3 regions of the Flavobacterium sp. NPDC079362 genome follow, and region 2 is predicted to be linked to each of the others. Evidence: riboswitches for the same ligand, from Rfam matches in the RefSeq annotation. Region 2 holds a riboswitch; each other region holds the start of a gene.

Region 1 (10,600 bases), on a different contig from region 2:
CAAATTTGATTCACATCAAAATAAATCGAACTAAATATTATGCAGTATAATCTTTCAAATAATTATAAGAAAATAGCTCGATAATTTGTTTCTTTTTTGAGTTAATATTTATTTTTTTCTATGTTCAAAAAGAAGAATAAATAAAAAAAGCTCCATAATTATGGAGCCTTCTCGTTTTAAAGTAAGATAGATGTATTATTTAACCAATTGTTGCAAAGGTTTCAATTGTTCCATATCGATTTTTGATTCTTTCAATACAGACATTAAGGTCATGATATTATTTGGATTCATGTTTTTTCCCAGCACGCGAACTACAGCAAAGCCGCTTTCTTTTTTGTTGGCAAAAACTACGAATTCTTCAATATTATCATCAGTACCAACATAGCTTATTGATGCACCGTCTTTTCCTGAGCCAAAACTCATCAACTGTTGGTATTTTGGATCTTTAAGTATTGCTTTAACTTTAGCTCTTTCTGTTTCGAACTCTGCCTGATTTTTATCGTTTGATTTAAAAGCTAAAATATTCATTTTATCAAATGATTTTAAAGCTTCATTTTGTTCAGCAGTTAGTTTTGTTTTTTCTAAGTTCAAAATACCAGGTGAAACATCCAGGGCAATAAAGTTTTTATTATCTGTGTTCTCTACAAAATACTTTTGCAGCGAAGGATTAGAATTACAACTTATTAAAGTTAGTAGTACTAAAAGGGCTGAGGTAATGATGTTCAGTTTCATCTTATTTTTTGCTTTTAGAAGCTTTTTTTAGTTCAGTTCCGCCAGGAAGCTGCATTTTGTCCGTAAGAACTGAAATTTCATTTAGATCGAAGTTACCCGTTAAAGACAATAAAACAGTATCATCGTTTTTGCCACCGTCCATAAACATTAGCAATTCTTTTATCTGAGTATCAGATGCACCGGATCTAACCAATATTCTTACGTTTTTACCACTGTCATTTACTCTCATTAATTCTTCTAAACCAGCTGTTTTAACGTACTTGTCAGCAGAAGCTTTCATATCTGCTTCAATTTTAGGGTTTTTAGTAGTAAACACTTTTAAGTAATCTAATTTTTTAATCAGGTTAATGTATTGTTGCGTTTCTTTATCAGAAGCATCAACTTTTACCTTACTCATTAAGTCAAACATTTTTTTGTTTACAATTACTGATGTCACGTCATCCTGGCCATCAAATTTGTCAAATGCTCCCTGAGCATAAAAAGCGTGGCTAACAAATGCTAAAACTAGTGTTATGATGAAATTTTTCATTTTTGATTGAATTTTAATTATTGTTTAAAAATTTTGTTTTTTGATTCTTCATATTCCTTAATGTATTGTACACTTTCTATACCTACATTAACATTGCTTGATAATAAGGCCAAAGCTTTTTGCGTCGCAGCGAGAGCTTCTTCCGGATTATCGTAGGTTCCTAATTCTGATTGCGCCACAACCGGAGGTGTATTTTTTTCGCTCACGTAAAAATAGGACCCAATTCCCAGTAAAACAACAGCCGAAGCCGCAATTGATAACCATGCTACATTTCGTTTTTTAGTTTGTAATGGTATTTCCTGCGTCGATTTTTGTTCTTTTACCTGAGAGAAATAACCAAACATAGGTTTGTATTGCTCTAAATGCTGCGCAACATTTGGTGAAGAAAAATATTCTTTTAATTCTTTTTCTTCGGCAATAGTCGTTTCTCCCTGAAAGTATTTTTCTAATATATCCTCTATTTTATTGAATTCCATAACCGTGTGTATTAAGCATTGATTCTCTTATTTTTTTTCTCGCTCTCGAAAGTGCTACCCGAATAGCCGTTTCATTCATATTGACAATTTTCGCAATTTCTTCAAATTCATATTGTTCAACATCGCGCAACTGAATTAATATTTGCAGTTGTTCAGGCAACTGGTTTATAATTTTTTCCACCCATTCTAAACTATTAGAATCTTCTAGTTTTTTATCTAATAAAGGTTCCCGATCAGTATAGTTATTATGAACAATTTTAAGATTTCCGGCTCTTTTTGATTTTAGCTGATCCAGACAATAATTTTTGGTCATGGTCATCGCAACAGCTTCTACGTTGTTATAATCGCTTAAATTCTCTTTTTTATTCCATAATTTTACCATTACTTCCTGAGTTGCATCTTCCGCCTCTTCGGTACTGGTTAATAATCTTTTTGCCAGACGAAAAACTTTGTCTTTAAAAGGATTTATTAATTCTATAAACACATTTTGATTCATAAAATTTGGTAGTTATTCGTTGGTTACTCGTTAGCTTATATAGTCAAGACGAAGCACTATTATTTTTGTTACATGATGATGTGTAAATTTTATAACAAAAAACACTTTAAATTTATCATTGTTAAAACTAAAGATACTATTTTTACGTTAGTACTAGATATACCCACTATATGAAAACAATATTAAAGAGCGTCCTGTTATTATTTTTACTTGCCTTTTCTTTGCAATCTTGCGAGGATCAGGATGATGTGGCGGCTCCTGCGGCTTTGCAAGTAAATGATTTTGTTTGGAAAGGATTAAATCAATTCTATTTATGGCAAGCAGATGTTCCTAATTTAGCAGATGATCGTTTTAATAATCAGGAATCTTTAAATTCTTTTTTAAGAGGATATTCTAAACCGGAAGATTTATTTCAGGACTTATTGAATAAACCAATTAGTAAATTCCCAAAAGGTCAGGCAATCGATCGCTTTAGTTGGATTGTTTCTGATTACAGCGTTTTGGAACAAGAACTTCAGGGAACTACAAAAAATAATGGTGTAGATTTTAGATTGGGCTATAGACCGGGAAGCGCGACTAATTTAGTGGGCTATGTGCGTTATATTATTCCAAATTCTGATGCTTCGAACAAAGATATCAAACGTGGAGATCTTTTTACAGCCGTAAACGGAACCCAACTTACAGTTTCAAATTATCAGGCACTTTTAGCGGCTGATAGTTTTACTTTAAATATGGCTTCTTATACCGGAACTGATTTTGAATCTAACGGAAAGACAGTTGCACTGGTTAAGACAACTCTCAATGAAAATCCAGTTTTTATTAATAAAGTAATTCCATCAGGAAGTTCAAAAATTGGTTATTTAATGTACAATGGTTTTTATGCCAATTATGATTCACAGCTTAATGCAGCTTTTGCTGAGTTAAAATCACAAGGAATTACAGATCTTGTTTTGGATTTAAGATATAACGGAGGTGGTTCTATACAAACAGCAACACGTTTGGCAAGTATGATTACGGGACAATTTACCAATAAGATTTTTGCTAAAGAAAAATGGAATGCAAAAATTAATGAGTTTTACGAAAGCGAAGATCCGGAATCATTGAATAACAGGTTTGTTGACAAAATAGACGGAGCTGCAATTAATAGCTTAAACTTGTCAAAAATATATATTATAACAACAAGCGGTACAGCATCTGCGAGTGAATTAGTAATAAACGGATTAGCGCCTTATGTTTCTGTAATTCAGGTAGGTGAGACTACTGTTGGAAAAAATGTAGGTTCGATAACTTTATATGATTCTCCAACTTTTGGAAAAGCACAAAGAAATCCTAATCATAAATATGCAATGCAGCCCCTGGTTTTGAAAATTGTAAATGCTGCTGATTTTGGCGAATATACAGACGGTTTAAAACCTACTTACGAACAATTAGAGCGCATAACTAATTTAGGTGTTTTAGGAGATTCGTCAGAGCCATTACTAAGTGTTGCCATTTCGAAAATTACCGGATCAACGGGTAAAAAAGTACAATTAGATAAAGGAATAGTTTTAAGGAACTTTACAGATAGTAAAGCAATGACCGGAACAAGAGATCAAATGTATATAGAGAAAGCGCCGGAAGGACTTTTAAGAGCATTAAAATAAGACCAATAAAAAAGGCTTTCAGAAATGAAAGCCTTTTTTTATGTTCAGGAACTAAAACTTAATCTGCTTTTAGATTAGTTATTAAAGTAGAAACCGTTTGGTAAAATAGATACTCCAAATTTATTTAAAACCGTTCCTGTTAAAGAATAAAGATAAATGTTTCCGTTATCCTGATAGTTTACTGCGTCAGCCACATATAATTTACCATTTTTTGCAGCAAAGCCATAAAGAGAACCAACCTCTTTTGCTTTAAATGTTTCTGCTGTTGGTAAAGCCGTTGCGTTTGTTGCCATAGAATAAATACTGTTTCCAATAGTATAATATATTTTGCTATTGTCAATATCTAAGAAATCAGGATGCGTTAGTCCGGGAAAATCAAGAGTAGATGTTACTGCATTCGTGCTTAAATTAACTTTAACGATTTTACCGGTTGTTTCCGGCGCTGCATAACTAGGTCTTCCGTTGCACAATACATATAGAGTTCCGTTTTCTTTTACTAATGAACTAGGAACATCACCTACTACAAAATTTGATGTAACTGTATTATTTGCAGCGTTTATTATACTCAGTGAGTTTCCTTGTCCGCCTCCGCCTTTGTGCGCTACATAAAGTTTACCGTTGTTCTCAACTATTTTTTCAGGACCTTCAACTACAGGAATTGTAGAAGTAACAGCATTTGAGGTAAGATCAAGAACCGCTACATAATCATCTGTTTTAATAGCGATATCTCCCCAGTTTGTTATATATCCTTTTCCATTTGCAAAAGCAATGTATCTTGGGTTTTTTATGTTTGTAGTAATAGTGGTAATACTTTTGAAAGTATATCTGTTAACGACTTCGATTTTATTAGAACCGTTTACAACAATATAAGCTACATCACCATTAAAACTAACAGATAAAGGAGTGTCACCAGTAACTTTGCCTGGGTTTACTAAAGTAAATACGTTGTTTTCTATTTGTAAATCATCTGATAAATAAGAGATACTTCCATTTGGCGTTAAAAAATTACCTTCGTTAACAATGAATAGCCCACCATCATAATCTCCTCTTGGCGCTTGATTATCATTGTCATCATTGCTACACGACACAAGAAATACCGAGCTTATCGCAATGGTTAAAAACAGTTTATTAAATCTTTTCATGATATTTAAAAATTAAGGTTAATGTATAAAGTATAGTTTGTTCCGGGCATCTGTCTGCTTATGACAGGTTGATAGTTTTCGTTCCAGATATTAAATATTTGAAAGCCAATTTTGTAACTGTTCTTTTTTCCAAAATCATAATCAGCTCCAAAATTTCCAACGTTATAATCTTTTACTCTGGTTGCAGGATTATTAAAAGGAGTGCTGTAAACATCGCCATTATATAAATACTGAAAATAAGAGGATACTTTTTTCCAATTGTACGAAACCGATCCTGTTAGTTTATGATAAGGAACATATACAAGTTGCTTATAGACCAATTCACCGCTTATTAACTGTTTGCTTTCTGAAACAGTATAGGCATAAGTACCATTAAGCGTAAAATTATGGTTGTCTATTTTAGTTCTCCATTCCAGAAGTACTTCGGCTCCATAAGCTCTCACTTTTTTTGTGTTTTCAGGCGACCAATTGTCTCCGCCTCCTTGTGATGGTACCCAGCGCAATAAGTCTGTGATCGAATTGTAGTAAGTAGTTACAGATAATGAAAAGTTTTTCGTGAAAAATTCACTGCCAATTTCCGCCTGATAAGATGTCTCAGGTTTTAAGTTAGGATTACCGCTTCCTTCCCAAAACAAATCATTGTAAGTAGGCATTCTGAAATTTTTAGAAGCATTGAATTTTATGCGATAAAAATCGGTAAACAAATACCTTGTTCCTAAAGAAAAAAGAAAAGGATTGCCATAATTGTCGGTTACTTCCTGACGAATACTAGCGTTATAATCCCATTTATCAGTTACTAAATGACTTAATAATAAACTTGCAGAACCTATTTCTCTTTTTACATTATTGATGCTTGATCCGTATCCTTTATTACGATTATAGTCAATGATCGAATTAAGTTTTATTTTGTCATTTACATCAAAAGCCAAATCATATTTTATAATTGAGGTTTCGACTTTTCCATAAGTAAACAAATCAGAATCTATGTCAGAGAAATATTTATAAGATTCACCAATATGAGCTAATTTTACTTTCGAAGTAAACCGATCAAATTTATTTTCCCATTCTAAAAGGTTTCGGGTATTAAAATCGCCGTATTTTGTTTTGGATGCTGTAGGAGTAGTTAAAGAAAAATGACGCTCAGAATCATAAAACTGGCTGTATAATTTTATAGTATTCTTAGAATTGATTTTATAACCAAAAGTGGTGTTCATACTCGTATTGTAGTATTCTCCATTGATGTTTTTCTGATCCGTATTTCCAGGATATTTAAAATCATTTTCTGAACTGTTTCTGGAAAAACTTACTTGCAGACTATACTTATTTGATGAAACCATAGTGCGATAATTGGCACTGTAAGTATCGTAACTGCCGGCACTAAAAAAGAGATGGTTTGAAAACTCTTTTTTAAATTGTAAATCATTGTTAAGGTGTATACTTCCGCCTATGGCACTGCTGCCGTACAGAACACTTCCGCCCCCGCCTTTTACAGCTATAGAATTGAAATCTCTTGTTCCGATGGTGTTGAAATCTGTCTGACCCAGAAATTGCGAATTGATATTGATACCATTCCAGATAACGGCAGTTTGTGATGCGGTAGTTCCTCTAAAAGAAGGGCCGGATGTCATGCCAAGACCATTTTCTTTAAAATAAATAACAGTATTGTAATTTAAAAGGGAAGTTAAGGAAGATTGATTTTTATTAATGACAGAATCATTCAATACCTGAACTGATTGTGAGTTCGAGTATTTCTTAAGATTGGTATCAGAAACGATGACTTCTTTTAATTTATTAATAGAATCACTTTGCGCCGAAATAATCTGGCACAACAACAGTAAACAAAAAGCAAAAAGTTTTTTTAAAGTCATAATTTCAATACTCTTTTTCCCGAGAGCTCGATATTTGTTACAAAGGCAGGTCTCCTGGCTTGCGTCTTGTTGTTTACCTTCCCATTCGCCGGGGCGAGCAGTGGTTTTGTAGTTAACAACAAGCATTCGTTTAAGAACAAAGCTTACAGTTGCGGGTACAGCTCAAGATTTTTTTAATTATTTACTTGATTCCCTTTTAATGTGTTTAAAATGAACACAACCTTAATTTCGTGCAAAGATAAAGTTAAAATTGTCGATTTTTCAAATTTGTTTGAGTTTTAAAAACAAATTCTGAACAAAAAGACGTTTATAGTTCAATTTTGATGACTTGCCCAAAATCTACCTTATTGTTAAAGGCGTCTTTTAATGGCAGCGAACTATGATGACATAATATACTTCGAATTACACCGGCATGCGCAACAATAACGACAGGCGTTGTTATTTCTTTTGAAAGCTGCGATAAAAAATCACCAGCTCTTTTATGTAATTCTATAAATGATTCCCCGTTTAAAGCATTAATATTTACAAAATCTTCCATCCAGGGATTGAGTTGTTCCGGTGGAATATCGTTCCAGTTTTTCATTTCCCAATCACCAAAATTCATTTCTAGCAGTCGTGCATCTTTTTCGAATGAATTTGCCTGTATGTTTTTCTGAATGTATTCGGCCAAAATCATACAACGTTTTAAGGGACTCGAAAAAATAACAGCTTCTGAGGGTAATTGCAAAACAATGTTTTCGAAAATGTTTTCAAAAGGTTCTGCTAAACCCACATCCGATTGTCCGTAGCAAACTCCTTTCTCGCAAATCGTTTCGGTATGACGGACTAGATAAATTTCCATATCAAAAGAATGCTTAAATAATAAATAACTTCACAAACTTGTTGTGTTGCTCCCAGGCAATCTCCGGTATAGCCGTCGATCCATTTTTGAAAATAACGAGCTAAAAAATAGCGCATTACAAATACCGGAATTACAGCTAAAAGAAATTGATATTGAAAATAAGATAAAACCAATAACGGAATTAACCCAAAGAAAAATGAACCTAAAATTTCTTTCCAGGTATTTTCTTTAGCAATAGGTTTGCTTTTGCTCGAAGCGTCTTCGCGAGAATATTCGTGAGTAAAAATAATCGATATAGCAGCAAGACGACTTAAAGCATGCGCGGAAATAAATAAAAGAAAAATCTGGAAAAGAGCGATAGCATTATCTGCCTTAAAAAGCGAAACAGATTCTGAAAGCAATTTGAATTTTAATAAAAAAAGCAAAACCAAACCAATTGCTCCATAAGCGCCAATCGCACTATCTTTCATAATGATCAGGATTTTTTCTTTCGTCCATCCTCCGCCAAAACCATCGCAAACATCAGCAAATCCATCTTCATGAAAGGCGCCGGTTGTTAGTACAGATATAATAAGAGCAATAATCACTGCAGTTTCTGTTGAGAGAAAAAAAGAAGAAAGATAAAAAGCCAGAAAGGAAATGGTTCCCACAATCCAACCAATCAAAGGAAAATAACGTGTGGCTTTATTCAAATAATCAGGATGATGATCAATGTTTTTAGGACAAGGAATTCGGGTGTAGAACATTAAGGAAGTGAAGAAGATATGTAGTTCTTTTTTCATTTTTAATATAAATTTAATTTAGTCTTGTCATTTCGACGAAGGAGAAATCATACTCGGGGCTCGACAAAGATTGTTGATTTTCTTTGGGGAATTTCTAGTGTGATTTCTCCTTCGTCGAAATGACATAGATTGTGGCAAATGATTGTTTTTTTTCTGAAAACTGAAAACTGGGACTTCATCACTTCCTGCTAACCCCGGCACTTTCAAAACTAGCCATATCATTCAGAAAAACTTCAGCCGATTTTAAAATAGGAAAAGCAATGGCACATCCAGTTCCTTCACCTAAGCGCAAATCAAGATTTAAAATAGGTTTTGCATCAAAATAATTCAATAATCCTTGATGTGCTTTTTCGGCAGAGCAATGACAAAAAACAGCATTTTTATGAATGTCGGGATTTATTTTAGAAGCTATCAAAAATGCTACGCTGCAAATAAAACCATCTACTAAAATCAGCATTTTGTTTTCATAGGCAGTTAACATTCCGCTGGCGATTTGCAGGATTTCAAAACCTCCAAAGTAGGCGAGATGTTGTTTTAATTCGGCTTGGCCTGAATAATTTTCAATTGCTTTTTTGAGTAATTCTTGTTTCTGAAGTAATTTTTCGTTTTCAATCCCGGTTCCTTTCCCAGTACATTCCTCAATAGGAGAATCTGTTAAAAGACTCATCAAAACAGAAGCTGTAGAGGTATTACCAATTCCCATTTCGCCAAAACCAATACAGTTGCATCCCGTTTTTGCAATGTCTTCAACAATAGCTTTTCCTTTCTCAAAACACAAATTCAATTCATTTTCGCTCATGGCAGGAACATGCAAAAAGGATTGGGTTCCTTTGGCGATTTTGGCATTAATCAAATTAGCGTTTGTAGGGAAATCATAATTGACTCCGGCATCAACGATCGATAAATGAATATCGTTTTGATTACAAAAAACATTTATGGCAGCTCCGCCTTCCAGAAAATTCGCGACCATTTGTCGGGTTACATCTTGCGGATAAGCACTAACGCCATGATTTGCAATTCCGTGATCAGCGGCAAAAACAACGATATTAGGATTTATTATTTTTGGATTTAGAGTTTCAAAAACCGTTGCCATCTGAAAAGCAAGTGTTTCCAGAGTTCCCAAAGCTCCAAGTGGTTTTGTTTTAGAGTCTATTTTTTCCTGCAAAAGTGTATTAAAATCACTTTCAGTTTCATTTTTAGCAGAAATTTTGTTAGGTAAATCAGATATGTGACATTCAGTAATATTTTTGATTTCTTTGCAATCAGGAGCTTCAGATTTTTGTTTCCAATTCAGTTGCTGCAACATGGGTTGATTGTCGTAATTTGTGGCCGGTTTTCCAATACAGAAATAACCCAAAGGCTCAATGTTTTCGGGTAAATCAAGAATCTTTTTAAACTGATAATAATTCAAAATCGAAACCCAGCCCATTCCGTAACCTTGCTCAGTTAGCGAAAGCCAGATATTTTGTGCAGCACAAACTGAACTAAATTTTACTGCTTCGTTGCTGCCCACAGTTCCAATCGTAAATTGGTTCAAAACAGATCGGTCATATGCAATAATAAGTCCAATTGGCGCTTCTTCAATCGCTTCAAGTTTCAAGGATTTGTATCGTTCCTTTTGTTCAGGATTATCAGTTAGTTCTTCGGCCTTTTTATTATAATCTAAAAAGAGATTCTTTACAGCCGTTTTAACTTCAGGAGATTTAATAATAAAATAACGTGTAGCATCTGTCAATCCTACAGAAGGTGCCCAATGTCCGGCTTGCAATGCTTTTTCGATCACTTCATCAGGAACTTCGTCAGTGGTAAAATGTCGGGTGTCCCGACGCGATTTTAAAATATCATCTAAGTAGCTCATTTTTAAATTCCAATTTTTTAAATTCTAAATTCCAATTCAATCTTAAAAAGGATTTAAAATTTAAAGATTTAAGTAAAGATAAAGGATAGCGTTGGAATTTGGAATTTAAAAAAAATGGATTTTTATTTTTTAACCTTTTATCTTAACCGGGATTCCGGAAACCATCAAAACCACTTGATCTGCATTAGAAGCCAAAAATTGATTCATCCAGCCTTGCAATTCAGTAAATTTTC
Region 2 (10,600 bases):
TGTTTGATACATAGTACCAATATTAAAACTAACCCCGGACAACTCAGAAGTATTTGTTTCCTGAGTACCGTTTTGAACTCCTGTAGCAAGCTCAACACTTGTAGTTGTAATTTTACCAAAATTATATTGTGCATCAGCTCCAATATTCCACTTAGGTGTAATTTTATATCCTAAACCTGCAAATACTTTATTAACTCCACCTTTTCCCTGAAGTTGTGAACTTGTTCCGTCTACTATCGCTGTCTGGTCATTTAGAATTTTATATCCAACTGAAGTTACAGGTACTAAACCAAACGCTGCTCCAAATTTTCCCATTGGGATTCCCAACGCTAAATAATCAAAAGTAGATCTTTGTGCTTTTGCAGATTCATCTGTAGTTTTTAAAGTAGATGAACCAAATGTTCCTCCAACTGTAAAAACAGTTTGTCTTAAACTGGCATAACTGGATGGATTTTCAATATTCAAATGGATACTATCCTGCTCTACCGAAACCCCTGCCATAGACCTATTTTCAAGAGTTCCTCTAAATCTGACATCTCCAATTCCGAAGAAAGAATAAGGAGAAGCTGTACCCTGTTGAGCAAATGAAACGAACGAGATAAGCAAACAAGCGCTTACTATAATTTTTTTAATCATTGTCGATTTTATATTGAAATGTTTGGTTCAAACTTTCTAAAAGGAAATTTGAATTGGCAAATATGGTATTTTTTAATCGTTTAGCCAAAAAAACTGCATCTCCTCCCGTTAAAATTATTATAAAATTTGAAAAGTTTGCTCGATATTCATCGATAAAACCGTCAATCTCATAGACGAACCCATTTACAACGCCGGAATGAATGGCTTGTGTTGTTGAGTTTCCTATATACAACTCAGGCGCCTCAAAAGCCAGCAAAGGCAGTTTAGCGGTGTAATTATGCAATGCTTCGTAACGTAATCGTAATCCCGGAGATATGGCTCCTCCCAAATAATTATCATTTTCGTCGATAAAATCGTAGGTAATGCAGGTTCCTACATCGATGACTAATCTGTTTTGTTTAGGAAACTGCAGTGTTGCTCCCGAAGCCAAAACCATTCTGTCGATCCCTAACGTTTTTGGGGTCGCATATTTATTTACAAAAGGATAAACATCTTCATTCGTTAAAAAATGAATTTTTAATTCGTTTTCGAACGTCAAAAAAGATTGCTTATCGATGTTTCCAACTGATGCAACAACCAAATCAGAGCAGTTTGGAAATTTTTCTAAAATTTTTTCAATTTTTTTTTCAAGCTCATTTTTCTCAAAAACAAAATTTTCAAGAACAGTATTTCCCTCAAAGACAGCTGCTTTAATTCGAGTATTTCCAACATCAACCGTTAAAATCATCTTTACTTTTTTATCAGTGCGAAGATACGAATTGATTTTTTTAAAAAAATGTTTTGGATAAATGAAAAATGATTCTATCTTTGCACCCGCAATCAGCACGGTGCCTTAGCTCAGATGGTAGAGCAATGGACTGAAAATCCATGTGTCCCTGGTTCGATCCCTGGAGGCACCACCGTTAAAACCCGAATAGAAATATTCGGGTTTTTTGTTTTTAATAGTTTTTCAACCGCCAAGAATCCGAAAATTGACCGTTTTTTTACCGCAAAGAGCGCAAAGATTTTTTATTTAGGACTACGTTTAAAAACGCAAAGTTCGCAAAGCTTTATGATAAAGCTTTGCGAACTTTGCGTTTTTTACTTTGCTATCTTTGCAGTTAATTTTTTTTTCTAAAATCCGGTTCCAAAAAAAACTATTGATGAAACACCGAAACTGCAGGGAAATAATATCCTGAATAATTTACGGATTCTGTTTTAGCTCCTGAGTCAGCATTGAACAGATAAAGATTATTGATTGCGAAATTCACACCAAAACCTTCATTTACTGTATTTACCACCAAAGTGTTTTTCTTTCGATCATATCCAATTCCTGCCCCATATAAGATATTTGAATTTGTTAATGTAATAAAAGGCGCACTAAGAGACTCTGGAGTACCACTGTACTTATACACTTGTTTACCACCGCTAAAACTACCATTTTTAGCAATAAAAATATCATTTTTAGCAGCCGTTATAGATCCCGGATGCCATGCTCCCCAACTTCCGTAAGCCTGAAAACCTAATGCAATTTCTTTTACTTCAAGCGTATTTGAGTCTATACTGATAAGATTTTTACCTCCTGCAGCCCAAACTTTTTTATCATCGGTAACAGCAAATCCTAAAACTATTCCCGGAATCGTTTTTTCGACTGTCAATGTTGAAGCATTAATAACAATAACACCTTTTGTAGCTGACAATGCAAAAATATAACCGTTTGCCTTAACAACATCTCCTACCTGACCTGTAACGCCTTCGATTTGCCCACTAACCTCCATCGTATTAAGATTAAGCTTAAATATCCCTTTACTGGCTGTTAACAAAGCTTGATTTTCATCAATACCTACTACCGCACGCCAGTCGTTTCCGCCTTTTGCAGGGATTCTTTTCTCTTCTTTTAGAGAATAAGCATCTGCTACTACTACCGGTCCGCCAACTTTAGAAACTAAAAATAGTTTTTTATTAATGATAGTTCCAAATTCTAATGTAGAGGATGCCGGTTTTAAATCTTTGTCCGGATTTACTTTTACAAAAACACTATCTTCTATGGCTTTTGTATCGTATCTATAAAACCCTACCGTTCCTGTTCCGTGACCAAACCATCCTTCGTTGATTACATAAAAACCATTCTCATATGCTCCGTATGCATGGATATCATAGGTAAGAGCTACTTTTCCACCTTCATTTTTGGCTGTCATTGTAATTTTAAAATCACCTCTGGTTTCCGGTTTAAAAACATAAGTAGAATCAGACCCTACAACACTTCCATTTACTGCCCATTCAAAGGACACATTTTTTCTATCTGCTAATTTCGAGTTTAACTGTAGTGTTTTTCCAATGGTCAAAGTATCTTTCAATTGCTGCTCGCCTTTTATTACAGGAGGCGCTGTAAAATCATCATCATTATTACACGAAACTGTAAGCATCATCAAAGAAGCAATTGCAATTAATTGCCTGGAAAAAAATTGGTTTTTCATTATTAAATATTTAAAATTTTAGTACTTAAATCTTTAAATCGAAATACAGCTTACTCTAACAAAAGTTCTATAAACAAACTTTTGTAAAAGCACAGCATATTATACAGCGAAAGGTTGTAATGATTTTTTTTGTGAAGAAAAAGAAAATATCGGAATGAAAAACCTCCAGAAGGAAATTGCTTTTGCGATGTTATATTTGCAGAAAAAAAATCTCATAAATTCCATTTTTGGCTTACGAGAATAGAATAACCAAACCATACCATGATCACGTAAAGTGAAAAAGTATTGTTCTTAATTCAAGCTTCAATCCCCGAAAGCTATTTATTACTATAAAAATGGCAGGTCTTCTGACTTGCTCCCTACCCCCAGCCTTCCCTTTCGAAATGAAAAGTGACGTATTAAAGGGTTTCGGTTAATGAGCTTACAGCTGCGGGACAGTTTTGGATTTACACCAAATTCCCTTTTAATGTCTATATTTCTTCAATATGACAACCATTTCCTGATTCAAAATTTGAGGTGCAAAACTAGTGTTTTCTTTCTTAAAAAAACAATAGATTCTTTACTTTAAAGGGTTTCAGCATTTCTTCAACATATAATTTATACGGAATTATCAGGCTGTGATTTACCGAATAAATGTTGAGTTAACAATTAAATAACTTTTGTTAAAAAAGTATCAAATAAATAAAAAAATATCTTTTATATTCGTAAAAAAATATTTTATAGTTTTATTTATTATCAAGTACACAAAGTCAACTTATGAGCAAAACTTCTACAAAAGGCATTTGGAAAGTAATTTCGGCCTCGTCAATGGGTACAATGATCGAATGGTATGATTTCTATATTTTTGGAAGTTTAGCCGTTGTAATTTCAACTAAATTCTTTCCAAGCGACAATCCCACCGCAGCATTTTTATCCACTTTAGCCACTTTTGCAGCAGGATTTGTGGTGCGTCCTTTTGGTGCATTATTCTTTGGAAGACTTGGAGATATCATTGGTCGTAAATACACTTTTATGGCTACTTTACTGCTAATGGGCGGTTCTACTTTTTTAATAGGCTGTATCCCGAGTTATGAAACGATTGGTTTTATGGCTCCGTTATTAGTTTTGATTTTACGTTTACTACAAGGACTTGCTCTTGGCGGAGAATATGGCGGTGCTGCCACTTATGTTGCTGAACATGCTCCTGTGGGACAGAAAGGATACTGGACTTCCTGGATTCAAACCACGGCAACGGTTGGTTTATTCATTTCTTTAATGGTGATCTTAGCGACAAAAAATGCACTTTCTCCTGAAGACTTTGATTCCTGGGGATGGCGCGTTCCGTTTTGGGTTTCTATTGTAATGGTAGGAGTTTCTTATTTAATCCGTAAAAACATGGATGAATCTCCTGTATTTGCCAAAGCTAAAAAAGAAGGTACTACGAGTAAAAATCCATTAAAGGAAAGTTTTGGAAACAGATATAATCTAAAATTTGTTTTGCTGGCATTATTTGGCGCTACAATGGGACAAGGTGTTGTATGGTATACCGGACAATTTTACGCCATGAGTTTTATGAAAACTGTAATGAATGTAGACTCATCACAGGTTGACACTTTACTTGGAATTGCATTATTAATGGGAACTCCGTTTTTTATCTTTTTTGGATGGCTGAGTGATAAAGTAGGACGAAAATACATCATGATGAGCGGAATGTTACTCGCCATTTTGTTTTACAGACCTATTTATAAAATGATGTATACGACCACAGATGTGAGTTATAAAACTGAAATCACAGATAAAAGAAATCAATCTATTGACACAAACAAAAATAATGACAAAATAACGTCAATCTCAAAAACCTATACTGACGGAACTTCGTATATCGAAAAGAAAACAGATTTTGCAGATAAAAAAGAGGCTCAAACTCATATATCGATCAATATAAATTCAAGCGATGAATGGACTTTAATTCTCTTGGTTTTTATCCAGGTTTTGTTTGTTACCATGGTCTATGGCCCAATTGCCGCATTTTTGGTCGAAATGTTTCCAACAAAAATCAGATACACATCAATGTCTCTGCCTTATCACGTTGGGAATGGTATTTTTGGAGGTTTACTGCCTGCCATTTCTACCTATTTCGTAACACATGCCAAGCAAGCCGGAAAACCGGATTTTTATCTTGACGGACTCTGGTATCCTATTATTATAGCATCTGTTTGCTTTGTAATTGGAATGATTTACATTGATAATAAAAACAAAACTAATCACCTTTAATACTATAATTATGAATACGATCAAACAAATTTTAGGTGTTTTATGGATTATTCTTGCAGCTGCAGCAGCTTACTTTTGTGTCTTTGAATTTGGCTTGCCCAAACTTCTTTCTGACCAACAGGACGATTTAGTATTTGGAATCATTATCCTTTTTATTCTTACTCCTTTAATTGTTCTGGGATTGGGAACTTTTGGTTATTTTGCCGTAATTGGGGAATACAACGATAAGAAGAAATAGAAAATAAATTACACGAGAAAAGGGCTGTCTACGTTATGTAGAACAGCCCTTTTGCATTACTAACCAAACCAAAATTTTTACTTTGTAAGTGTGTTTTTATTCATTACCAACTTCCATAAATATAGCTTCGATTAAAAAAAGGCTACCTACAGAGATAGCCCTTATTAATTTCAGGGAAGTTATCCTTGATTCGGAATCATTAAATAGCTTCCGTCTAAATCATTGAAATAAATAACATATTTAGATTTTTCTACTGGTATGTTTTCTCCATTACCGCCTCCTGAAAAAGCAGTATCTCCACCCCAGGCAACATCCCAACCATCATTTGCTCTAAACTTAAGTCCACCATCATTTAAGGCAGTCACGCCAAGGCTCCATGCGTGTTTATTAAAAGTAGAGTTTACCATAGGGGTAGAAGCATCCCAACCTTTTGGTGTACTGTCTCCAATAATTCCAACCGTTGCGTTCGTTTTTGCAGCAGCATCATTATAAGTTACTAATGTATACGTTAAAGCTTTTGTGTTAAATTGAAAAGTATAATATCCATCTGCCGGAATTGTAAATTCGCCTGCATTACTATTTATTTCAATAGCATCACTTCCGGCTTTCCCTAATTGAGTCGCCCAGCTTCCTTTTTCAGAAATCAACTTAAAATTACCTGCTTTAAAGAAACCTGTAAATTTATATAGATCTGCATTTTTTCCATCTCTATACATCGGTTGATGCTTCGTGTCAAGGTTGTTATCCCAACCACCTTCTACAGCAGCTCCTACTAAATACCAATCCGTAAAATCATATGCTACTCTTCCCGAGTAAGGTGTTACACTGATTGTGATAGCTTTAGACATCTGAGGAACTTCTCCTGAAATATCCGAAGAAACTTTTACGTCAAACTGAGATACTACATCTGTTGCTGCTCCTAAATCAATTGCTGCCTGATTTAAATCTTTAACCAGTACAGAAACTTCAGCAATATTACTCGTTGTTTCAAGGGTTATCGCTTTTGTAAAATCGCCACCTTTTTTATCAATTATCAACTTATATTTTAGCACTACAGGAGCAGAATATACTGCTTTTGACCATGTAAATTTGTCAGCTACATCTCCTGCATGATCTGCATCTAATACAAATTCTTTTCCTGTTACTGGCGCAGTTATTTCAGGCGCTGTAACAGCATCAACAATTGGCCTGTTATCTACAGCATCAGCATTACATGATACCGCCAATACACCAATAAATGCGATTAAAATTTTATATATATTTTTCATTTTACTATTTTATAAAGGTGTTAGTATCCTGGATTTTGCTTCAATGTTGGATTTGCCTGAATAGTTCTGGCAGGAATAGGCATTAAATCTCTGAATGATTCAGTCGACGTACCAGTCATAACCCCACCTTTCCATTGCCAGATTTTAGATCCTCCGGTAAATTTCCCAAAACGAATCAAATCTGTTCTTCTGTGGCATTCCCAAAATAATTCACGTCCTCTTTCTGCCAAAATAAAGTCAAGAGTCAAATCTCCATTAGTTATTGATCTAGCTTCAGCTCTTTTTCTAATTTGGTTAATATATCCTACAGCAGTACCTATATTACCTGTACTGGCTCCTCTTACCGTAGCTTCAGCATACATCAAATAAGCATCAGATAATCTGAACATTGGAAAATCAGTATCCGGAACATCTGGTCTTTGCGCTTTTGATCCGTCAGAGTTTACATTGATGAATTTTGTTACAGCATAACCATCTGTAAAAGTTGATACGTTATTAATATCTAAAGACTGACCATCTGTATAAAATGTCCCTCTTTTATCTCCGGTTGCAGTAGCATCAGGAAAAAGAGCCACAAACTCTTTACGAGCTCTGGTTCCCTGCCATCCACCATCCATACCCTGATCTGCAGAATCCATACTACCACCAATAGAAGCGTGAATGATAAAACTCATTCCTCCACCTACTGCTCTAATAGCATTACCATCACTAATGATTGGAAAAATAAATTCGCTTTGAGCTCCGTTTCTATTATTGTCTGCAGAGAATAAATAACGATATGGTACATCTGCAAATTTATATGTTGAATTAATAATTTCACCACATAAAGAAGCTACTTCGCTATTTTTTTCTACTCCTATGTATACCTTAGCATTTAAATAAATTTGTGCCAATAAAAATTTAGCAGCAACTTTATCTATTCTACCATATTCATTTGCTCCAGAAGCAGCTAAATCTTTATCCATATCTTTTAACTCCCCTTCAACAAAAGCAAAAACTTCTGCTCTTGTTTTTTGCACGGGATAAAATAATCCAACAGGATCAGCTTCAGTTGTAATAGGCACACCTCCAAACAAATCCATTAGATTATAGTAAGAGAATGCTCTTAAAAAACGAGCTTCTGCTCTAAAAGTCACAATTTGCGCTTTTAGATTATCATCCACTCCTCTGGCTTTCAATTTTTCCTCTGTAGTTTGTCTTAAAAACTCATTCGCAACACTAATTTCATAGAATGCTCTTGAGTATGTTCCTGCCAAAAATTCATTTGCAGGAGCCCAATTTTGTGTATTTAAAGTGGGTAAAGTACCATCAGCCCATCCAATAATTGCTTCATCAGTAGGAAGTTCCTGCACCACAAAAAGCAATCTTAAATAACTACTAAAGTCTCCTCCAAGTCCTGCAATATCCGGTTTACCATCTCCGTCATTACCTCCTACATATAAACCTGCGTATAATTTTGCTAATACTTGTTTGTATGAAGCCGGGTCCTCAAAAAAGGTCTCAGATAAAAATTCGTTTTTATCACGAGGCGTCACATCTAAGTCGCCAGTACACGAAGTAAGCGTCATATTTAATCCTAAAATCAATAGGAAAAAATAAGATATATGTTTAAATGATATTTTCATTTTATTTCTTTTTAAATTTATTTTTCAGTGCGCGATTAGAAACTTGCATTTACCCCAAACAAGTATGTTCTGGCTCTTGGGTAAACATTATTGTCTATTCCGTTGAATTTCTCAGGATCTAAACCACCATATTTTGTAAGTACAAAAACATTCTGAACACCGGCAGTAAATCTTAAACTAGCTGATTTTAATAACGTTTTATCAAAAGTATACCCAAGAGTAACATTATCTAACTTGATAAAAGAAGCATCTTTTATGTAATAATCAGATAAGTAACGAGATGTACCATTGTCTTCATACGTAAATCCAGTATTAAGATAATCAGAACCCACATTCGATAAATCTGTTTGTCTTCTTAAACCTGCGTCAGAATATCCAAGGTTAGAACTCACATTATCAAAAATATAATTTCCTAAACTCGCTCTCCAGTTCATTGTAAAATCAAACTTTTTATAGTTTAAAGTAGAAAATAATCCAAACGAGTAATCTGCTGCTGGTTTATGAAATCTGTAACGATCTCCATCATCAATTTTACCATCTCCGTTTCTGTCTACATAAGCGCCGGCAATTGGTTTTTTATTAGCATCGTATAATTGCTCGTATACTAAAAATGATTCTGGTGAGTATCCTACAGAATTAACCTGAATTTTATTTCCACCACCTCCGGCAATATTATCTCCGGTTAAGTATCCGTCAAAACCTGGAACAGTAACTCCTAAATCTGTAATTTTTCGATCAATATAGGTAGCATTAAAAGCAACATTCCAGTTCAATTTATCCCCTTTAATGATGTCTGACTGAATATTAAACTCAAACCCTTTAGTTCTTACACTACCAACATTATAAGTTCCAGTATTTCTAATATTTGCTCCATCCGGAACCACAACATCTGCTAATAAATCAGTTGATTTTTTATCAAAATAATTTACTGTACCCGTAATTCTGTCATTCAGGAATCCAAAATCAACCCCAAGGTTCATCTCTCCTAATTCTTCCCACTTGATATTTTCATTATATCCTTCAGGTCTTGCTGTTTTATAAATGGTATTCCCAAAAATATACTGAGAATTAATAGTACCAAGTGTAACTCTTCTCAAATAATCGTACTGAGCTAAAATATCCTGTTGTCCGGTTGTACCATAACCTACCCTTAATTTTAAACTAGAAAGTGTATTATTATCTTTTAAGAAAGATTCTTCGGCAATATTCCATGCAAAAGCTGCTCCCCCAAAATTACCCCATCTGTTTTCTTTAGAAAAACGTGAAGTTCCGTCTCTTCTGTAGTTCAGTGTCAAAAGGTAACGGCTGTCATAGTTTAATGTCAAACGACCAAAAAAAGATTGCAAATTAACGTCCGGATCAATTGTTGTTAATTCATTACGAGTTGGCTGTGTAGTCTCTCCTGATTCGTATTTTTGTTTTTGAAACATCTGATAGTTATATCCTGCAGTTGCATCAATCTTAAATTTACCTAAGTCTTTCGTATAATTAAAATAGGTGTTTAAGTTCTTATTTTGAAGATCATTAGTGTAACTATTGTAGTTTCCTAAATTTACCCAATTTCCCGAACTAAAAGCATTTGGCTGATATCCTAAAGGACTTTGTGTACTTTGTCTGTTATATCCGCTGCTATCAAACCTGTCAATACCGGCTTCAGCGATGATTCTTAAGTCTTCGAAGAAATGAAACTTATAATCTACTCTAATATTACCCCATTTTCTGGTAGAAGTTGATCTTTTGTCTTCCTCATTTAATCTGGCAACCGGGTTTCTTGAAGGCAATAAAGGTAAATTTCCGTTAGGTTCTAACCATTCAAAATACCCTCCGTAACGAGATCCTGACTGATAAACAGATTGTGTAGGATCAAATCCTATAGCTCCGCCAATAACAGCTCCTTCATCCTGAAATTGATTTTTATTAAACGATATATTTCCGCTAATATCAATTTTCAGGTGATTATCAAATAATACCGGATTTAACGATATCGATGTCGTAGTTCTTTCAAAAGAAGTGTTTCTTAAGATTCCAGGATTATCAACATTACCAACAGATAAACGCACCGGTAATTTATTAAATAATGAACCACTTACAGAGATATTATTGTTCGTTGTCAGGGCTGTATGA
Region 3 (10,600 bases), on a different contig from region 2:
TATTTCATGGTGTTGGTAAACGTTTTTCGGCCTTCGACGATACCATTTGTCAAAACATCAAGATCCTGGCTTAGCAATACAATATCTGCGGCTTCTTTGGCCACATCTACTGCTGTATCTACAGATATACCCACATCTGCGGTATGCAGCGCCGGAGCATCATTGATCCCGTCCCCCATAAAACCTACTACATTACCTCCGCTTTTCAGGATCGAAATAATACGTTCTTTTTGGTTGGGTTCTACTTCTGCAAAAATATCGGTATGAATCGCCTGATGCATTAATGCGGCTTTGGTCATTTTTTGCAATTCGGCACCAGTTACTATTTTTGGATCTTTAATCCCTACCTGCAACGCCAGGCTTTTTGCTACCAGGGCATTATCTCCTGTAATAATTTTAAGCTTTACGCCTAGTGTATTCAGTTTGTTGATTATCGCTTCGACATTTGGTTTTGGAGGATCAAATAATGTGATGAATCCTAAGAAAATCATATCTTTTTCGTCGTCGCGATTAAAATCACCTGCATCTTTAACGGGTTTGTATGCGACACCTAAAGTTCTAAAACCGGCTTCGCTTAATTTTTCATATTGCGCCTGGATTGATGCTTTAGAATCTGCAATATTGGATAATTTTCCTTCGGCCAATTCAGCCTGACTGCAAATTGATACTATAGAGTTCAAAGCGCCTTTGGTAATCGCCAGATTTTCTTTTTCTCCTTTGACTACTATGGTAAGACGTTTTCGGATAAAATCATACGGGATCTCTGATTGTACCGTAAAAGTTTTCGCTGTTTCTTTATAAGCCAAAACTATGGCCTCGTCTATAGGATTTTTAAACCCTTGCTGAAGGGAAGCATTTAGCCAGGCATATTCTAATACTTTATCATTATGGTTTCCGTTGATGTCTAATGTATCTTTTAAGCTTACTTTTCCTGCGGTAATTGTACCTGTTTTATCTGAACAAAGAATGTTCATGCTGCCAATGTTTTCTATAGAAGAAAGACGTTTTACAATAACCTGTAATTTTGCCATTCTTTTTGCTCCTGTCGAAAGATTGACACTGATGATAGCGGGAAGTAATTGTGGTGTCAAACCTACAGCAAGTGCGAGAGAAAATAAGAAGGAATCAAGAATAGGTTTATTAAGAAATACATTGACACCAAAAATAATAATGACCAGAACTAATGTTACTTCCATCAACAAATAGCCAAACTTGCGAATTCCGAGTTCAAAATCTGTTTCGGGTGCTTTTGACTGAAGTGTAGTGGATATTTTACCGAATTCTGTTTGTTTTCCGGTTGCCATTACAAGTGCTGTTGCTTTTCCGCTTATGACACTGGATCCCATAAACAAGGTATTGCTTCTTTTAGAAAGTACTGTATTTGCCGGAAGCGGATCGCCACTCTCCTTTTCTACAGGAAAGGTTTCTCCGGTAAAAGCGGCTTCATCAACAAATAATTCTTTGGAATCTAATAAAAGACAATCACCGGGAATAATATCTCCGGCTGATAAAGTAACAATGTCTCCGGGAACAACTTCTTCGACAGCAATTTCTTTTGAAGTTCCGTTTCTGATTACCCGACATTTTAAGGTAACCATTTTCAATAATTCTTTTACTGCATTGGCTGCTCCTTTTTCCTGCCAAAAACCAAGAAGACTGCTTAATATTATGATACAGAGAATAATTACTGTATCTGAAATATCTCCTAAACCTGCTGATAAAATGGCTGCAACAATAAGCAGAATGGTAATTGGACTTTTAAACTGCGAAAGAAACAGAATAAACATGGAGGTATTTGCATTATTTTTTAAGGTATTGGGACCGTATTGCTTTAATCTTCGGGCAACTTCTGTATCATCCAGTCCTTTTGAGTTTGCTGCTAACTTACGATAAGCATCATCAATACTTAAATTCCAAAAACTATTTTCGGAGTCAGAATTACTTTCCATAAAACGTTTTATTATATGTTTTATATAAAGGTAATCAATAACTTACTACTATTTAAAAATAATAAGCTCTGCTATTCGAAGGGATTTAATCTTTTAATCTTCTGTTTCTAAAATCTTTTTTAACTGAGGTGCAAATTCTAATCCCCATTTATCAATAGCGACAATCAAGGGCATAAGAGATTCTCCGGATGCTGTTAGAAAATATTCTACCCGCAAAGGAATTTCTGTATAGATTGTTTTTCCTAAAAGTCCGTGAAATTCCAGTTCTTTTAATTGATTTTGCAATACTCGTTTTGTAATTCCATTTACAGCGTTAACAAGGTCTTTGGGGCGTTTTGTCCCTTTTGAAATTTCATCCAGTAAACAAAATTTCCATTTAGAACCTACTACTTCCATAGCTACATTGAGTCCGCAATTATAATCAATTGGTATTTTTCGCTGATACATCTTTTATCTCTTTTAGAAATACAAAAGTAAAGACAAAAAAGAGTTTTCCTGTAGATTCATTATGGTGATTAATTTATCACTGTATGATTAATTCGCCCCTTATTGTTGTATTTGTTTATCAGCCCGACCTTTGCATCTCTAAATTTTAATACTTATAAAATGAAAACTCTTATCATTATAATTCATCCAAACCTTGAAAACTCATTAATAAACAAAAGATGGATCGAAGAATTGAACCAATATCCTGACCAATACACTATACATGATTTATATGCCTTATATCGGGATGAAAAGATTGATATTGAAAAGGAACAGCAATTAATAGAAAACCATGATACGATTGTATTTCAGTTTCCGTTTTACTGGTTCAATAGTCCGCCTTTACTAAAAAAATGGCTGGATGAAGTTCTAACGCATGGATGGGCTTATGGTAGTAAAAGCGGTTATAAGGTTGCTGCAAAAAAAATTGCATTGGCCATTTCTGCCGGTATTAACAAGGAAGATTATAGCGAAACCGGAAGATACAAATACACTTTAGAACAACTTACGACTCCGTTTGAAGTTACTTTTGATTATATCAAAGCGGCTTATAAACCTTTGTTTGCTTTTTATGGTGCGGAGCATGATGCTTCTCCTCAAAGAATTGAAAAAAGCACGCAAGAGTATCTTTCTTTTCTTGAATCTCTATAAAATAATTAATTCAAGTTGCTCGTTAATCATGTGTAGTCCTACAGGCAACAATATTAAGTTAAAGGATTTCTGAATACGGATTAACTATTTCTATATCAATAACTCTATCAGAATCCGCTAGATTGTCATCTCGACGAAGGAGAGGTCGCAAAAGAAACTCGACAAAGATTGGCGAATATCTGAACGGAAATACTAGTGTGATCTCCTTCGTCGAGATGATAAGATTGTGTTTAAACTTTGCAACTTTGAAGTAAAAATTATGATCAAAAAAGCTTAACTTAGTGACATTGCCTGCAGGGATTATACTTAAATATCTTTTAAAGTCAGTTCATTTGCTGAATTGTTAAATTAGCAACTTTAATTAATTATAATGATCCTTCTTTTAATATAAAAACCCCTTTACTAAAACTAGTAAAGGGGTTTTCGATTATTTAAAATATAGGTCATAAGCTCCTGAAACTTCTGTAGAAACTTCTCCTAACCATCCGGCTTCCTGATTGATTCCGGTATATACTTTTATAAAATCTATTCCAGGAAGTTTAACGTATTTTCCGTTTTTATCTACTGCCCACGAAATATCGATATTAGATGCTTCATCATTATTTGGAGCGTTATCAGCATATCCAAAATCAAAAGATTTACCTACCCAATAATTTCCTGTACCGCTCTGATCGTAAAAATTGTCTTTTATTTTTGTTCCCTTTAAACTGTACGAGGCTTCAGCAATCCATAATGGATAATAGCTTTGATCGTGAAATGCATTTTGTGTTTTATATCCTGAAGCACCCTGATTATCCTGCCATTTAATATATTCTATATTCGTCTGCCAAAACTCATCTCCTGCAACGGGTAGTTTATTGGGATCGGGTTTAAAGTATGTGATGCTGTAATTCTTTACTGTTGTATTTTTAAAATATTCACTTCCTGCAATTTCATACCATTCATCTTCATCGGGTTTTCCGTTTTTGTTTTTATCATAAGCCACCAGAATAATTCCGGGTTCACAAGATCCAAAACGCTCCTCATTTGCTTCACTTCCAAAAAACGCATTACCTAAAATCTTAAAATCCCTGCCATCCAAATTTGGGATCGTATGGTCAAAACCAAATACGACATATCCGCCAAAACCTCCTAAAGATATCATACTGCTATTTGGTCCAACGATTGCTTTTTTTGCTGCGCTGATAAGATTTGCTTCGGTATTTCCTGGTAAATATTCCGGAATTCCATTAGTAAACTGACCTATTGCAGGGCGAAAATCAAATACATTTGATATGTATTTGCTATAATTTCCCGGCTCTTTTGTTACATTTATTAAAGATGAATATGTTTTTACTGCTCCATTTGTCGTGACCTTTAATGTCAGTGGATAATTCTTTAGATAAGGAGTGATAAAATCCAACTCGGCATTTTGTGAAATTACTGAATCATTTACACTCCATGTCAATTGAGAGTTGGCAGGAACTTTCGGGACAATATTTAGTACTTTAAAACGATCAATTGTATATGATTCTTTGAGTATAACGGTGGGATCTATAATTCCCAGATCATCTTCTCTATCAGTTCCACATGCAATAAATCCCAGTAAGAGAGTTAAAGACAATGTGGCTTTTAAAATTTTAAAGTGTTTTTTTTTCATAGTATTTAAATTGGGTATTTATTACAAATGCAATTGCACGTAATAGGAAAGGATTAAAAAAATGTGGTTTTTATTGTTCTAATTTGTGGTTATAAAAGCGATATGTGCCGGAATGTTTCCTGCTGTAGTTTTCCATTTTAATTTTCCATCGGGAGTAAAACAATAGATATAACCTGTTACTACATAATTTTGTGCATCGGTAATGTATATTTCTTTTGTTTCGGGATTTACCTGAAGTCCATACGGAATCATTATTTTTTTGTCTGTACCGTCTGTGATTACTTTATCACTAATTACTTTTTTTGTTTTGGTATCTAAAATTCCGTACGTAACTTTATTACTATTGGTGAGATAACTCCAGGAAACACTATAAAAATAAAGCAGATCATCTACAAGGCACATTCCTGAAACGGGAATATCAAGCTGCATTTTTTTCTCATCTGTCTGGCTGTCTATCACAAAAAGATTAGAAGGTGTATTGTAATAATCTCCTCTTGAACTTACATAAATATCTCCTCTGCTGTCTATTTGCATACCATAGAGATTGATTCCCACATCTATTTTTTTAGTTTCGGTAAAGGTTTCCAGATCAATAACGGAAACTGTTCTGTCGTAATTAGGAACTCTGTAACCTCCTGAATTTGCTACATAAAGTTTGCCGTTACGTATTACCATTTGTTCAGGTTGATATCCAACTGTTACTTTTCGTTTTATTTCTAATGATGTTGTATCAATTTCAGCAACAAAACCTATCTCAGCATTGGGATCAATGGCTACAGGACCTGCGTAAGAACTGATATAAGCTTTGTCTTTATAAAAGGCTACATATCTACAATTGGGAATGTCTATTTTCTTGATTCGTTTTGCTGTCCATTTGTCTATAACCTCAACTTTGTTTGAGCAATTGATTACTGCATACACTTTATTGCCGTATATTTTTATATCATTACCCACATCTCCCAGTTCTTTGACAACTGTAGGATTGCGTTCTGAATAAATATCTGTGGTATAATTTCCGGTTCTGTAATTGAATACATCAATACTGGCACGATTCATTCCCATATTACCCTCGTTAAGAAGATAAAAACCTTCGACTTTACCACCGCTTCTGGGTGCAGCAACGCTTTTATCTGAGGATGGAAAAACTGTTTCTTCTTCTCTGCAGGAAACAAAAGCAACGGCTATAAATAAACTAAGGACTAATTTTGTTGTTATCTTTTTCATAGCTCAATACTGATTGTAAATTTTAATGTACGGCCCGGCATTGGATAATTATAAATTACCTCGTATTGCTGATTGAGGACATTATTAAGTTCTACTGATCCTTTCATTTTATACTGTTGAAATGCAAAAGATTTTTGTACCGCTAAATCGTGGGTGTACCAAGGCTGAACTTCATTTACTTTTATATTGTTGACATTACCATTGTATCGCTTTCCTACATATATAAAACTATAATTGAAATTCCAGGTTTTATAATCAGCGTTTAATATTCCGGATCCGCTGTGCCAGGGTGTATATGGAATCTGATCTCCATAAGATGATAATTCTAAACCTGCGAATTTTGTATAATCCCTACTTTGTGAATACGTATAAGTAAGATTTGTGGCTAGATTTACCTGACCAAAATGTATTCCCATATTCACTACAGATTCTATTCCTTGTCCTTTTACCTGCCCTATATTGGTCATCATCCATCGGAATAAGTTTCCGGTTGGGGCTGCTACTATTTTGTCTTTGGTATTGGTATAATAACCATCAACCTGAAAAGATAATTTATCGAAAAAACCTTTTTCTATTGGCAAATTATAAGTAAAACCAACATCATACTGATTCATGTATTCCGGTTTTAAAGTACTGGAACCAACCATTGTATAATACAAATCATTGAAAGTGGGCATTCTGAAAATACGTTTTGCAAATGCTCTTACAGTAAAATCATATTGCTTAAACGGTGTGTAACCTATAAATAATGCAGGCGTAAACTCTTGTTTGTCGGGAGCTTTTGCATTGTATCGCACTTCTTCCTGAACATAAGTGCCTACAACATTTCCCAAAACTTTAAATCCTCCAAATCTGTAAGAACTTGCGAGAGAAAATAACGCTGTATATCGCTGTGGAAATGAAAATTGGGTTTGTATCCCTCTTCTTGTTGCGTTTAACTTGTTGTACTGAAAATCTGTAGACAGCGAAACATCCCAGGTTGGTAATATGCTGTACATATTTACTGCTGAGAAATAATATTCCTGTTGATAATAGCTGTCGTCTGATTGTGCGCCTTCGGTAACCGTTTCACCTAATATATTGGTAGTGTCTCTGGCCACATAATGCGTGTAATCGTAAGCATATTTTGCCTTTGCCTGAAATTTATATTTATCTGTAAAATCTTTCACTAGGGTACCTTGTGCGAAAAAATTCTTATCGTACTGTCTAAAGCCGTCAGAAAACTTATTCTCGACAATCGCTCCCGGTGCTCCTCGATCTGAATCGTAATAATATACTTTAGCATCCCAGGAACCATTATTTATTTTTCCGTAAAGCCCGGATTCAAATCGTAGTGCTTCTATATCGCTGTTATGTCTGGTGGCAGTCGTATCATATGCAACAGATCCGTCTAGATTGTTTCTTTTGTACCTGTATTTGTATTCACCATTAGATTTAATGTATTCAGAGCTTACACTCATACTTACTTTGTCGCTCAATTTTTGCTCCCACCTAAATGAAGGATCAATATAATTGATAGACATTGTTTTATATCTTACTAATAAATTTGTTTTTTTTGTACCAACAAAAACAGGACGTTTTGTCCTTAAATAAATAGTAGAAGCAGCGGCAAAATCTTTGGCAGATTGGAAAATTTCACTTTTCTGTCCGTTATACATCGTCAGTGATTCCATATCATCTAAGGAGTATTTTCCCAAATCTGTTACGCCATTCTGAGCATTTCCTAATTGTATCCCATCATAAAAAACACCTACATGATGTGTTCCCATATTACGGACATCTACTGTTTTGAGTCCGCCAAGACCACCATAATCCTTAATTTGAGTTCCCGCAAAATACCGAAGAGCATCTGCAACGTTGTGACTTGCCAAATTTTCGAGCAATTTTCCTGAAAGGGACTGTACCGGAATTACTTCCTGATAAGGTTTTCCTTTTAATATTACTTCTTTTAAAACCCGCAAACTATCATTTGATACTTGTGAATGAAGCAAAAACGGAGCAAACAATATAAAAATGAAAAAGAGTATTTTTTTTGTATTATACATCACTGATTTAATTAAATAAACTCCAGAATAATAATCAAAAGCAATAAGAGAGAATCCCATTATAAATAACAGGTCAGTTCTTGTTGTTTGACTTTATTCCACGAAAGTCTTAAACTATGTGATTTGTGGCAGGTCTCCTGACTTGTTCCATCTTTAAACAACCTTCTCATCCGGCTCAGCGAACAATGGCATTAGTAACGTTTAAAGACTTGTGTAGAACTTACAGTAGCGGGTCTGTTCAGGATTTGCACCTGATTCCCTTTTAACTATTTTCTTAAAAACTAAAAAAATAGACCAAAATCTGGTGCAAAGATAGAATTATCTTTATAAAGAAGAGGTATTATCAAATGCAATTTATGTTTATCGCAATAAATGAAGAATTAAATACAATATCACATTAAAAAGTTAATTGACCAGTACTAAACTTCGGACGTTAACAAATTATATAGATAATTGATCAACACCTTAAATTCATGTCATAAAATCACAAAAACCACTAACAATCAATAAATTAACACTTATTCTTGTTAATAATTAATTAAAAAAAATTAAATTTAACTATTGTTTTAAAATTACTATCAACTAAATCCAATTTTGATATGAATTTAAGATCTCTACACTCCCCTTATTTCTATTTATTTGTATTGTTTTTTTTCTGTAGTTCAAACGTTTTTTCTCAATGTTTTGAAATCCAGAGTATCTTGGTTGATGCTTGTGGGGTCCAAGAAGGGCGTAACGAAATGGTACGCTTTAAAGTTGGTAGTGCTCCATTAAACATAAATACCTTAACAGTAACATGGCCCAATAATGCTTGGCAGGGCATTGTTCAGGATTTGACAACGGCAGCTGTTGTCGCTCAATTAAATACTGATATAAGTGCTGCAGGCGGATGCGGACAAATACTAGAACCTCCCGGAGGAATATTACCTGCTAATGCAACCGCTATATTAGTTACTAGTTATCTGATGGTTACTAGTGATAATTCATTTGGTCCTTTATCCGAAAATATATATATGGTTTTTCAAGATGCTACAACTACTGTTGGGCACTTTGCCAACCAATCTATCGCACCTCCTAATGGGAGAACGCTTGTGATGAATTTTAGTGGTTGTTTGGATACTGTTACCTATGACAAATCAATGTTGACTAATACAAGTGGGGCAAATACTCCCGCTGACGGTGCTACAGTAAATTTTACCCCAGCCGGACTTGCCACTTACACCAATAACGGTTGTAAAGCACCTGTACCACCTTTTACAGTTGATGCCGGACCTCCTACCTTAACGGCTTGTGCAGGAGCAACAATTACTTTGAATGGTACTGCAGTAGGGCAAACTTCAGTTGCCTGGTCTGCGTCGTCGGGTTCTTTTTCTCCATCAACTACAACTACAACCGATTATACAGTTCCGACTGCAGCGGGTGGAACAACTATAGTATTGACGCTAAAAGCTACTAATAGTTGTGGGCTAGATATTACTGATACTATTAATTTATTAGTAACGTCCAACACAACACCAAACTTTGCAACAACTTTGACTTTGTGTAGTAGTGATACTGCACCAACTTTGGCTCTGACTTCTCCAAACGGAATCACAGGAACATGGAGTCCAAACATTATTGACACTGCAACAAGTGGCAACTATACTTTTACTCCAAATACAGGACAATGCGGCACAACCGCAACTCTTGCAGTGACCATAACTCCACCAACAATTCCTGATTTTGCTACAACTTTGACATTGTGTAATGGCGATACTGCACCAACTTTGGCTCTGACTTCTCCAAACGGAATTACGGGAACTTGGAATCCTGCAGTAGTCAATACTACAACAAGTGGCAATTATATTTTTACTCCAACTGCGGGATTGTGTGCGACAACTACTAGTTTAGCCGTTACCATAAATCAACAAATAACTCCTGATTTTGCTACGAGTTTACCGTTGTGTAGCAGCGATACTGCGCCAACTTTGGCTTTAACCTCCCCAAACGGAATCACAGGAACCTGGAGTCCTTCGGTAATCAATACTACAACAAGTGGCAATTATATTTTTACGCCAAATGCGGGACAATGCGCAACAACTGCTAGTTTAGCCGTTACCATAAATCAACAAATAATACCTGATTTTGCTACGAGTTTACCGTTGTGTAGCAGCGATACTGCGCCAACTTTGGCTTTAACCTCCCCAAACGGAATCACAGGAACCTGGAGTCCTGCGGTAATCAGTACAACAACAAGTGGCAATTATATTTTTACTCCAACTGCGGGACAATGTGCGACAACTGCAACTTTAGCCGTTACCATAAATCAACAAATAATACCTGATTTTGATACAACTTTGACATTATGTAATAGCGATACTGCGCCAACTTTAGCCCTCACCTCTCCAAACGGAATTACGGGAACCTGGACTCCTTCGGTAATCAATACTACAACAAGTGGCAATTATATTTTTACGCCAAATGTGGGACAATGTTCGACCACTGCTAGTTTAGCCGTTACCATAAATCAACAAATAACTCCTGATTTTACTACGAGTTTACCGTTGTGTAGCAGTGATACTGCACCAACTTTGGCTTTAACCTCCCCAAACGGAATTACGGGAACC

Evidence for each region. A riboswitch is a leader RNA that binds a small molecule or an ion and turns the genes downstream of it on or off. The one in region 2 is predicted to bind cobalamin.
Region 1: another riboswitch for cobalamin. It lies ahead of ACQKCJ_RS11295 (TonB-dependent receptor plug domain-containing protein); the one in region 2 lies ahead of ACQKCJ_RS11620 (DUF5074 domain-containing protein).
Region 3: another riboswitch for cobalamin. It lies ahead of ACQKCJ_RS14085 (TonB-dependent receptor); the one in region 2 lies ahead of ACQKCJ_RS11620 (DUF5074 domain-containing protein).

Annotation. Positions count from the first base shown of each region.
Region 1 covers NZ_JBNNFM010000010.1:102,180-112,779, forward strand. Annotated here, with positions in the region: gene ACQKCJ_RS11260 (DUF4252 domain-containing protein) at 196-660, opposite strand; partial or broken gene ACQKCJ_RS11265 (hypothetical protein) at 581-763, shown strand; gene ACQKCJ_RS11270 (DUF4252 domain-containing protein) at 734-1,261, opposite strand; gene ACQKCJ_RS11275 (hypothetical protein) at 1,279-1,737, opposite strand; gene ACQKCJ_RS11280 (RNA polymerase sigma factor) at 1,724-2,233, opposite strand; gene ACQKCJ_RS11285 (S41 family peptidase) at 2,404-3,876, shown strand; gene ACQKCJ_RS11290 (YncE family protein) at 3,951-5,018, opposite strand; gene ACQKCJ_RS11295 (TonB-dependent receptor plug domain-containing protein) at 5,024-6,886, opposite strand; cobalamin riboswitch at 6,914-7,126, opposite strand; gene cobC (alpha-ribazole phosphatase) at 7,194-7,727, opposite strand; gene ACQKCJ_RS11305 (adenosylcobinamide-GDP ribazoletransferase) at 7,712-8,509, opposite strand; gene cobT (nicotinate-nucleotide--dimethylbenzimidazole phosphoribosyltransferase) at 8,688-10,367, opposite strand; gene cobU (bifunctional adenosylcobinamide kinase/adenosylcobinamide-phosphate guanylyltransferase) at 10,497-10,600, opposite strand, start outside.
Region 2 covers NZ_JBNNFM010000011.1:15,586-26,185, forward strand. Annotated here, with positions in the region: gene ACQKCJ_RS11605 (hypothetical protein) at 1-636, opposite strand, end outside; gene ACQKCJ_RS11610 (type III pantothenate kinase) at 629-1,363, opposite strand; tRNA gene ACQKCJ_RS11615 (tRNA-Phe) at 1,463-1,535, shown strand; gene ACQKCJ_RS11620 (DUF5074 domain-containing protein) at 1,773-3,092, opposite strand; cobalamin riboswitch at 3,413-3,604, opposite strand; gene ACQKCJ_RS11625 (MFS transporter) at 3,849-5,345, shown strand; gene ACQKCJ_RS11630 (DUF6814 family protein) at 5,356-5,583, shown strand; gene ACQKCJ_RS11635 (SusE domain-containing protein) at 5,763-6,851, opposite strand; gene ACQKCJ_RS11640 (RagB/SusD family nutrient uptake outer membrane protein) at 6,872-8,476, opposite strand; gene ACQKCJ_RS11645 (SusC/RagA family TonB-linked outer membrane protein) at 8,512-10,600, opposite strand, start outside.
Region 3 covers NZ_JBNNFM010000015.1:59,227-69,826, reverse strand. Annotated here, with positions in the region: gene mgtA (magnesium-translocating P-type ATPase) at 1-1,949, opposite strand, end outside; gene ACQKCJ_RS14105 (winged helix-turn-helix transcriptional regulator) at 2,043-2,396, opposite strand; gene ACQKCJ_RS14100 (NAD(P)H-dependent oxidoreductase) at 2,556-3,086, shown strand; gene ACQKCJ_RS14095 (cell surface protein) at 3,514-4,725, opposite strand; gene ACQKCJ_RS14090 (YncE family protein) at 4,804-5,949, opposite strand; gene ACQKCJ_RS14085 (TonB-dependent receptor) at 5,946-7,994, opposite strand; cobalamin riboswitch at 8,105-8,308, opposite strand; gene ACQKCJ_RS14080 (gliding motility-associated C-terminal domain-containing protein) at 8,594-10,600, shown strand, end outside.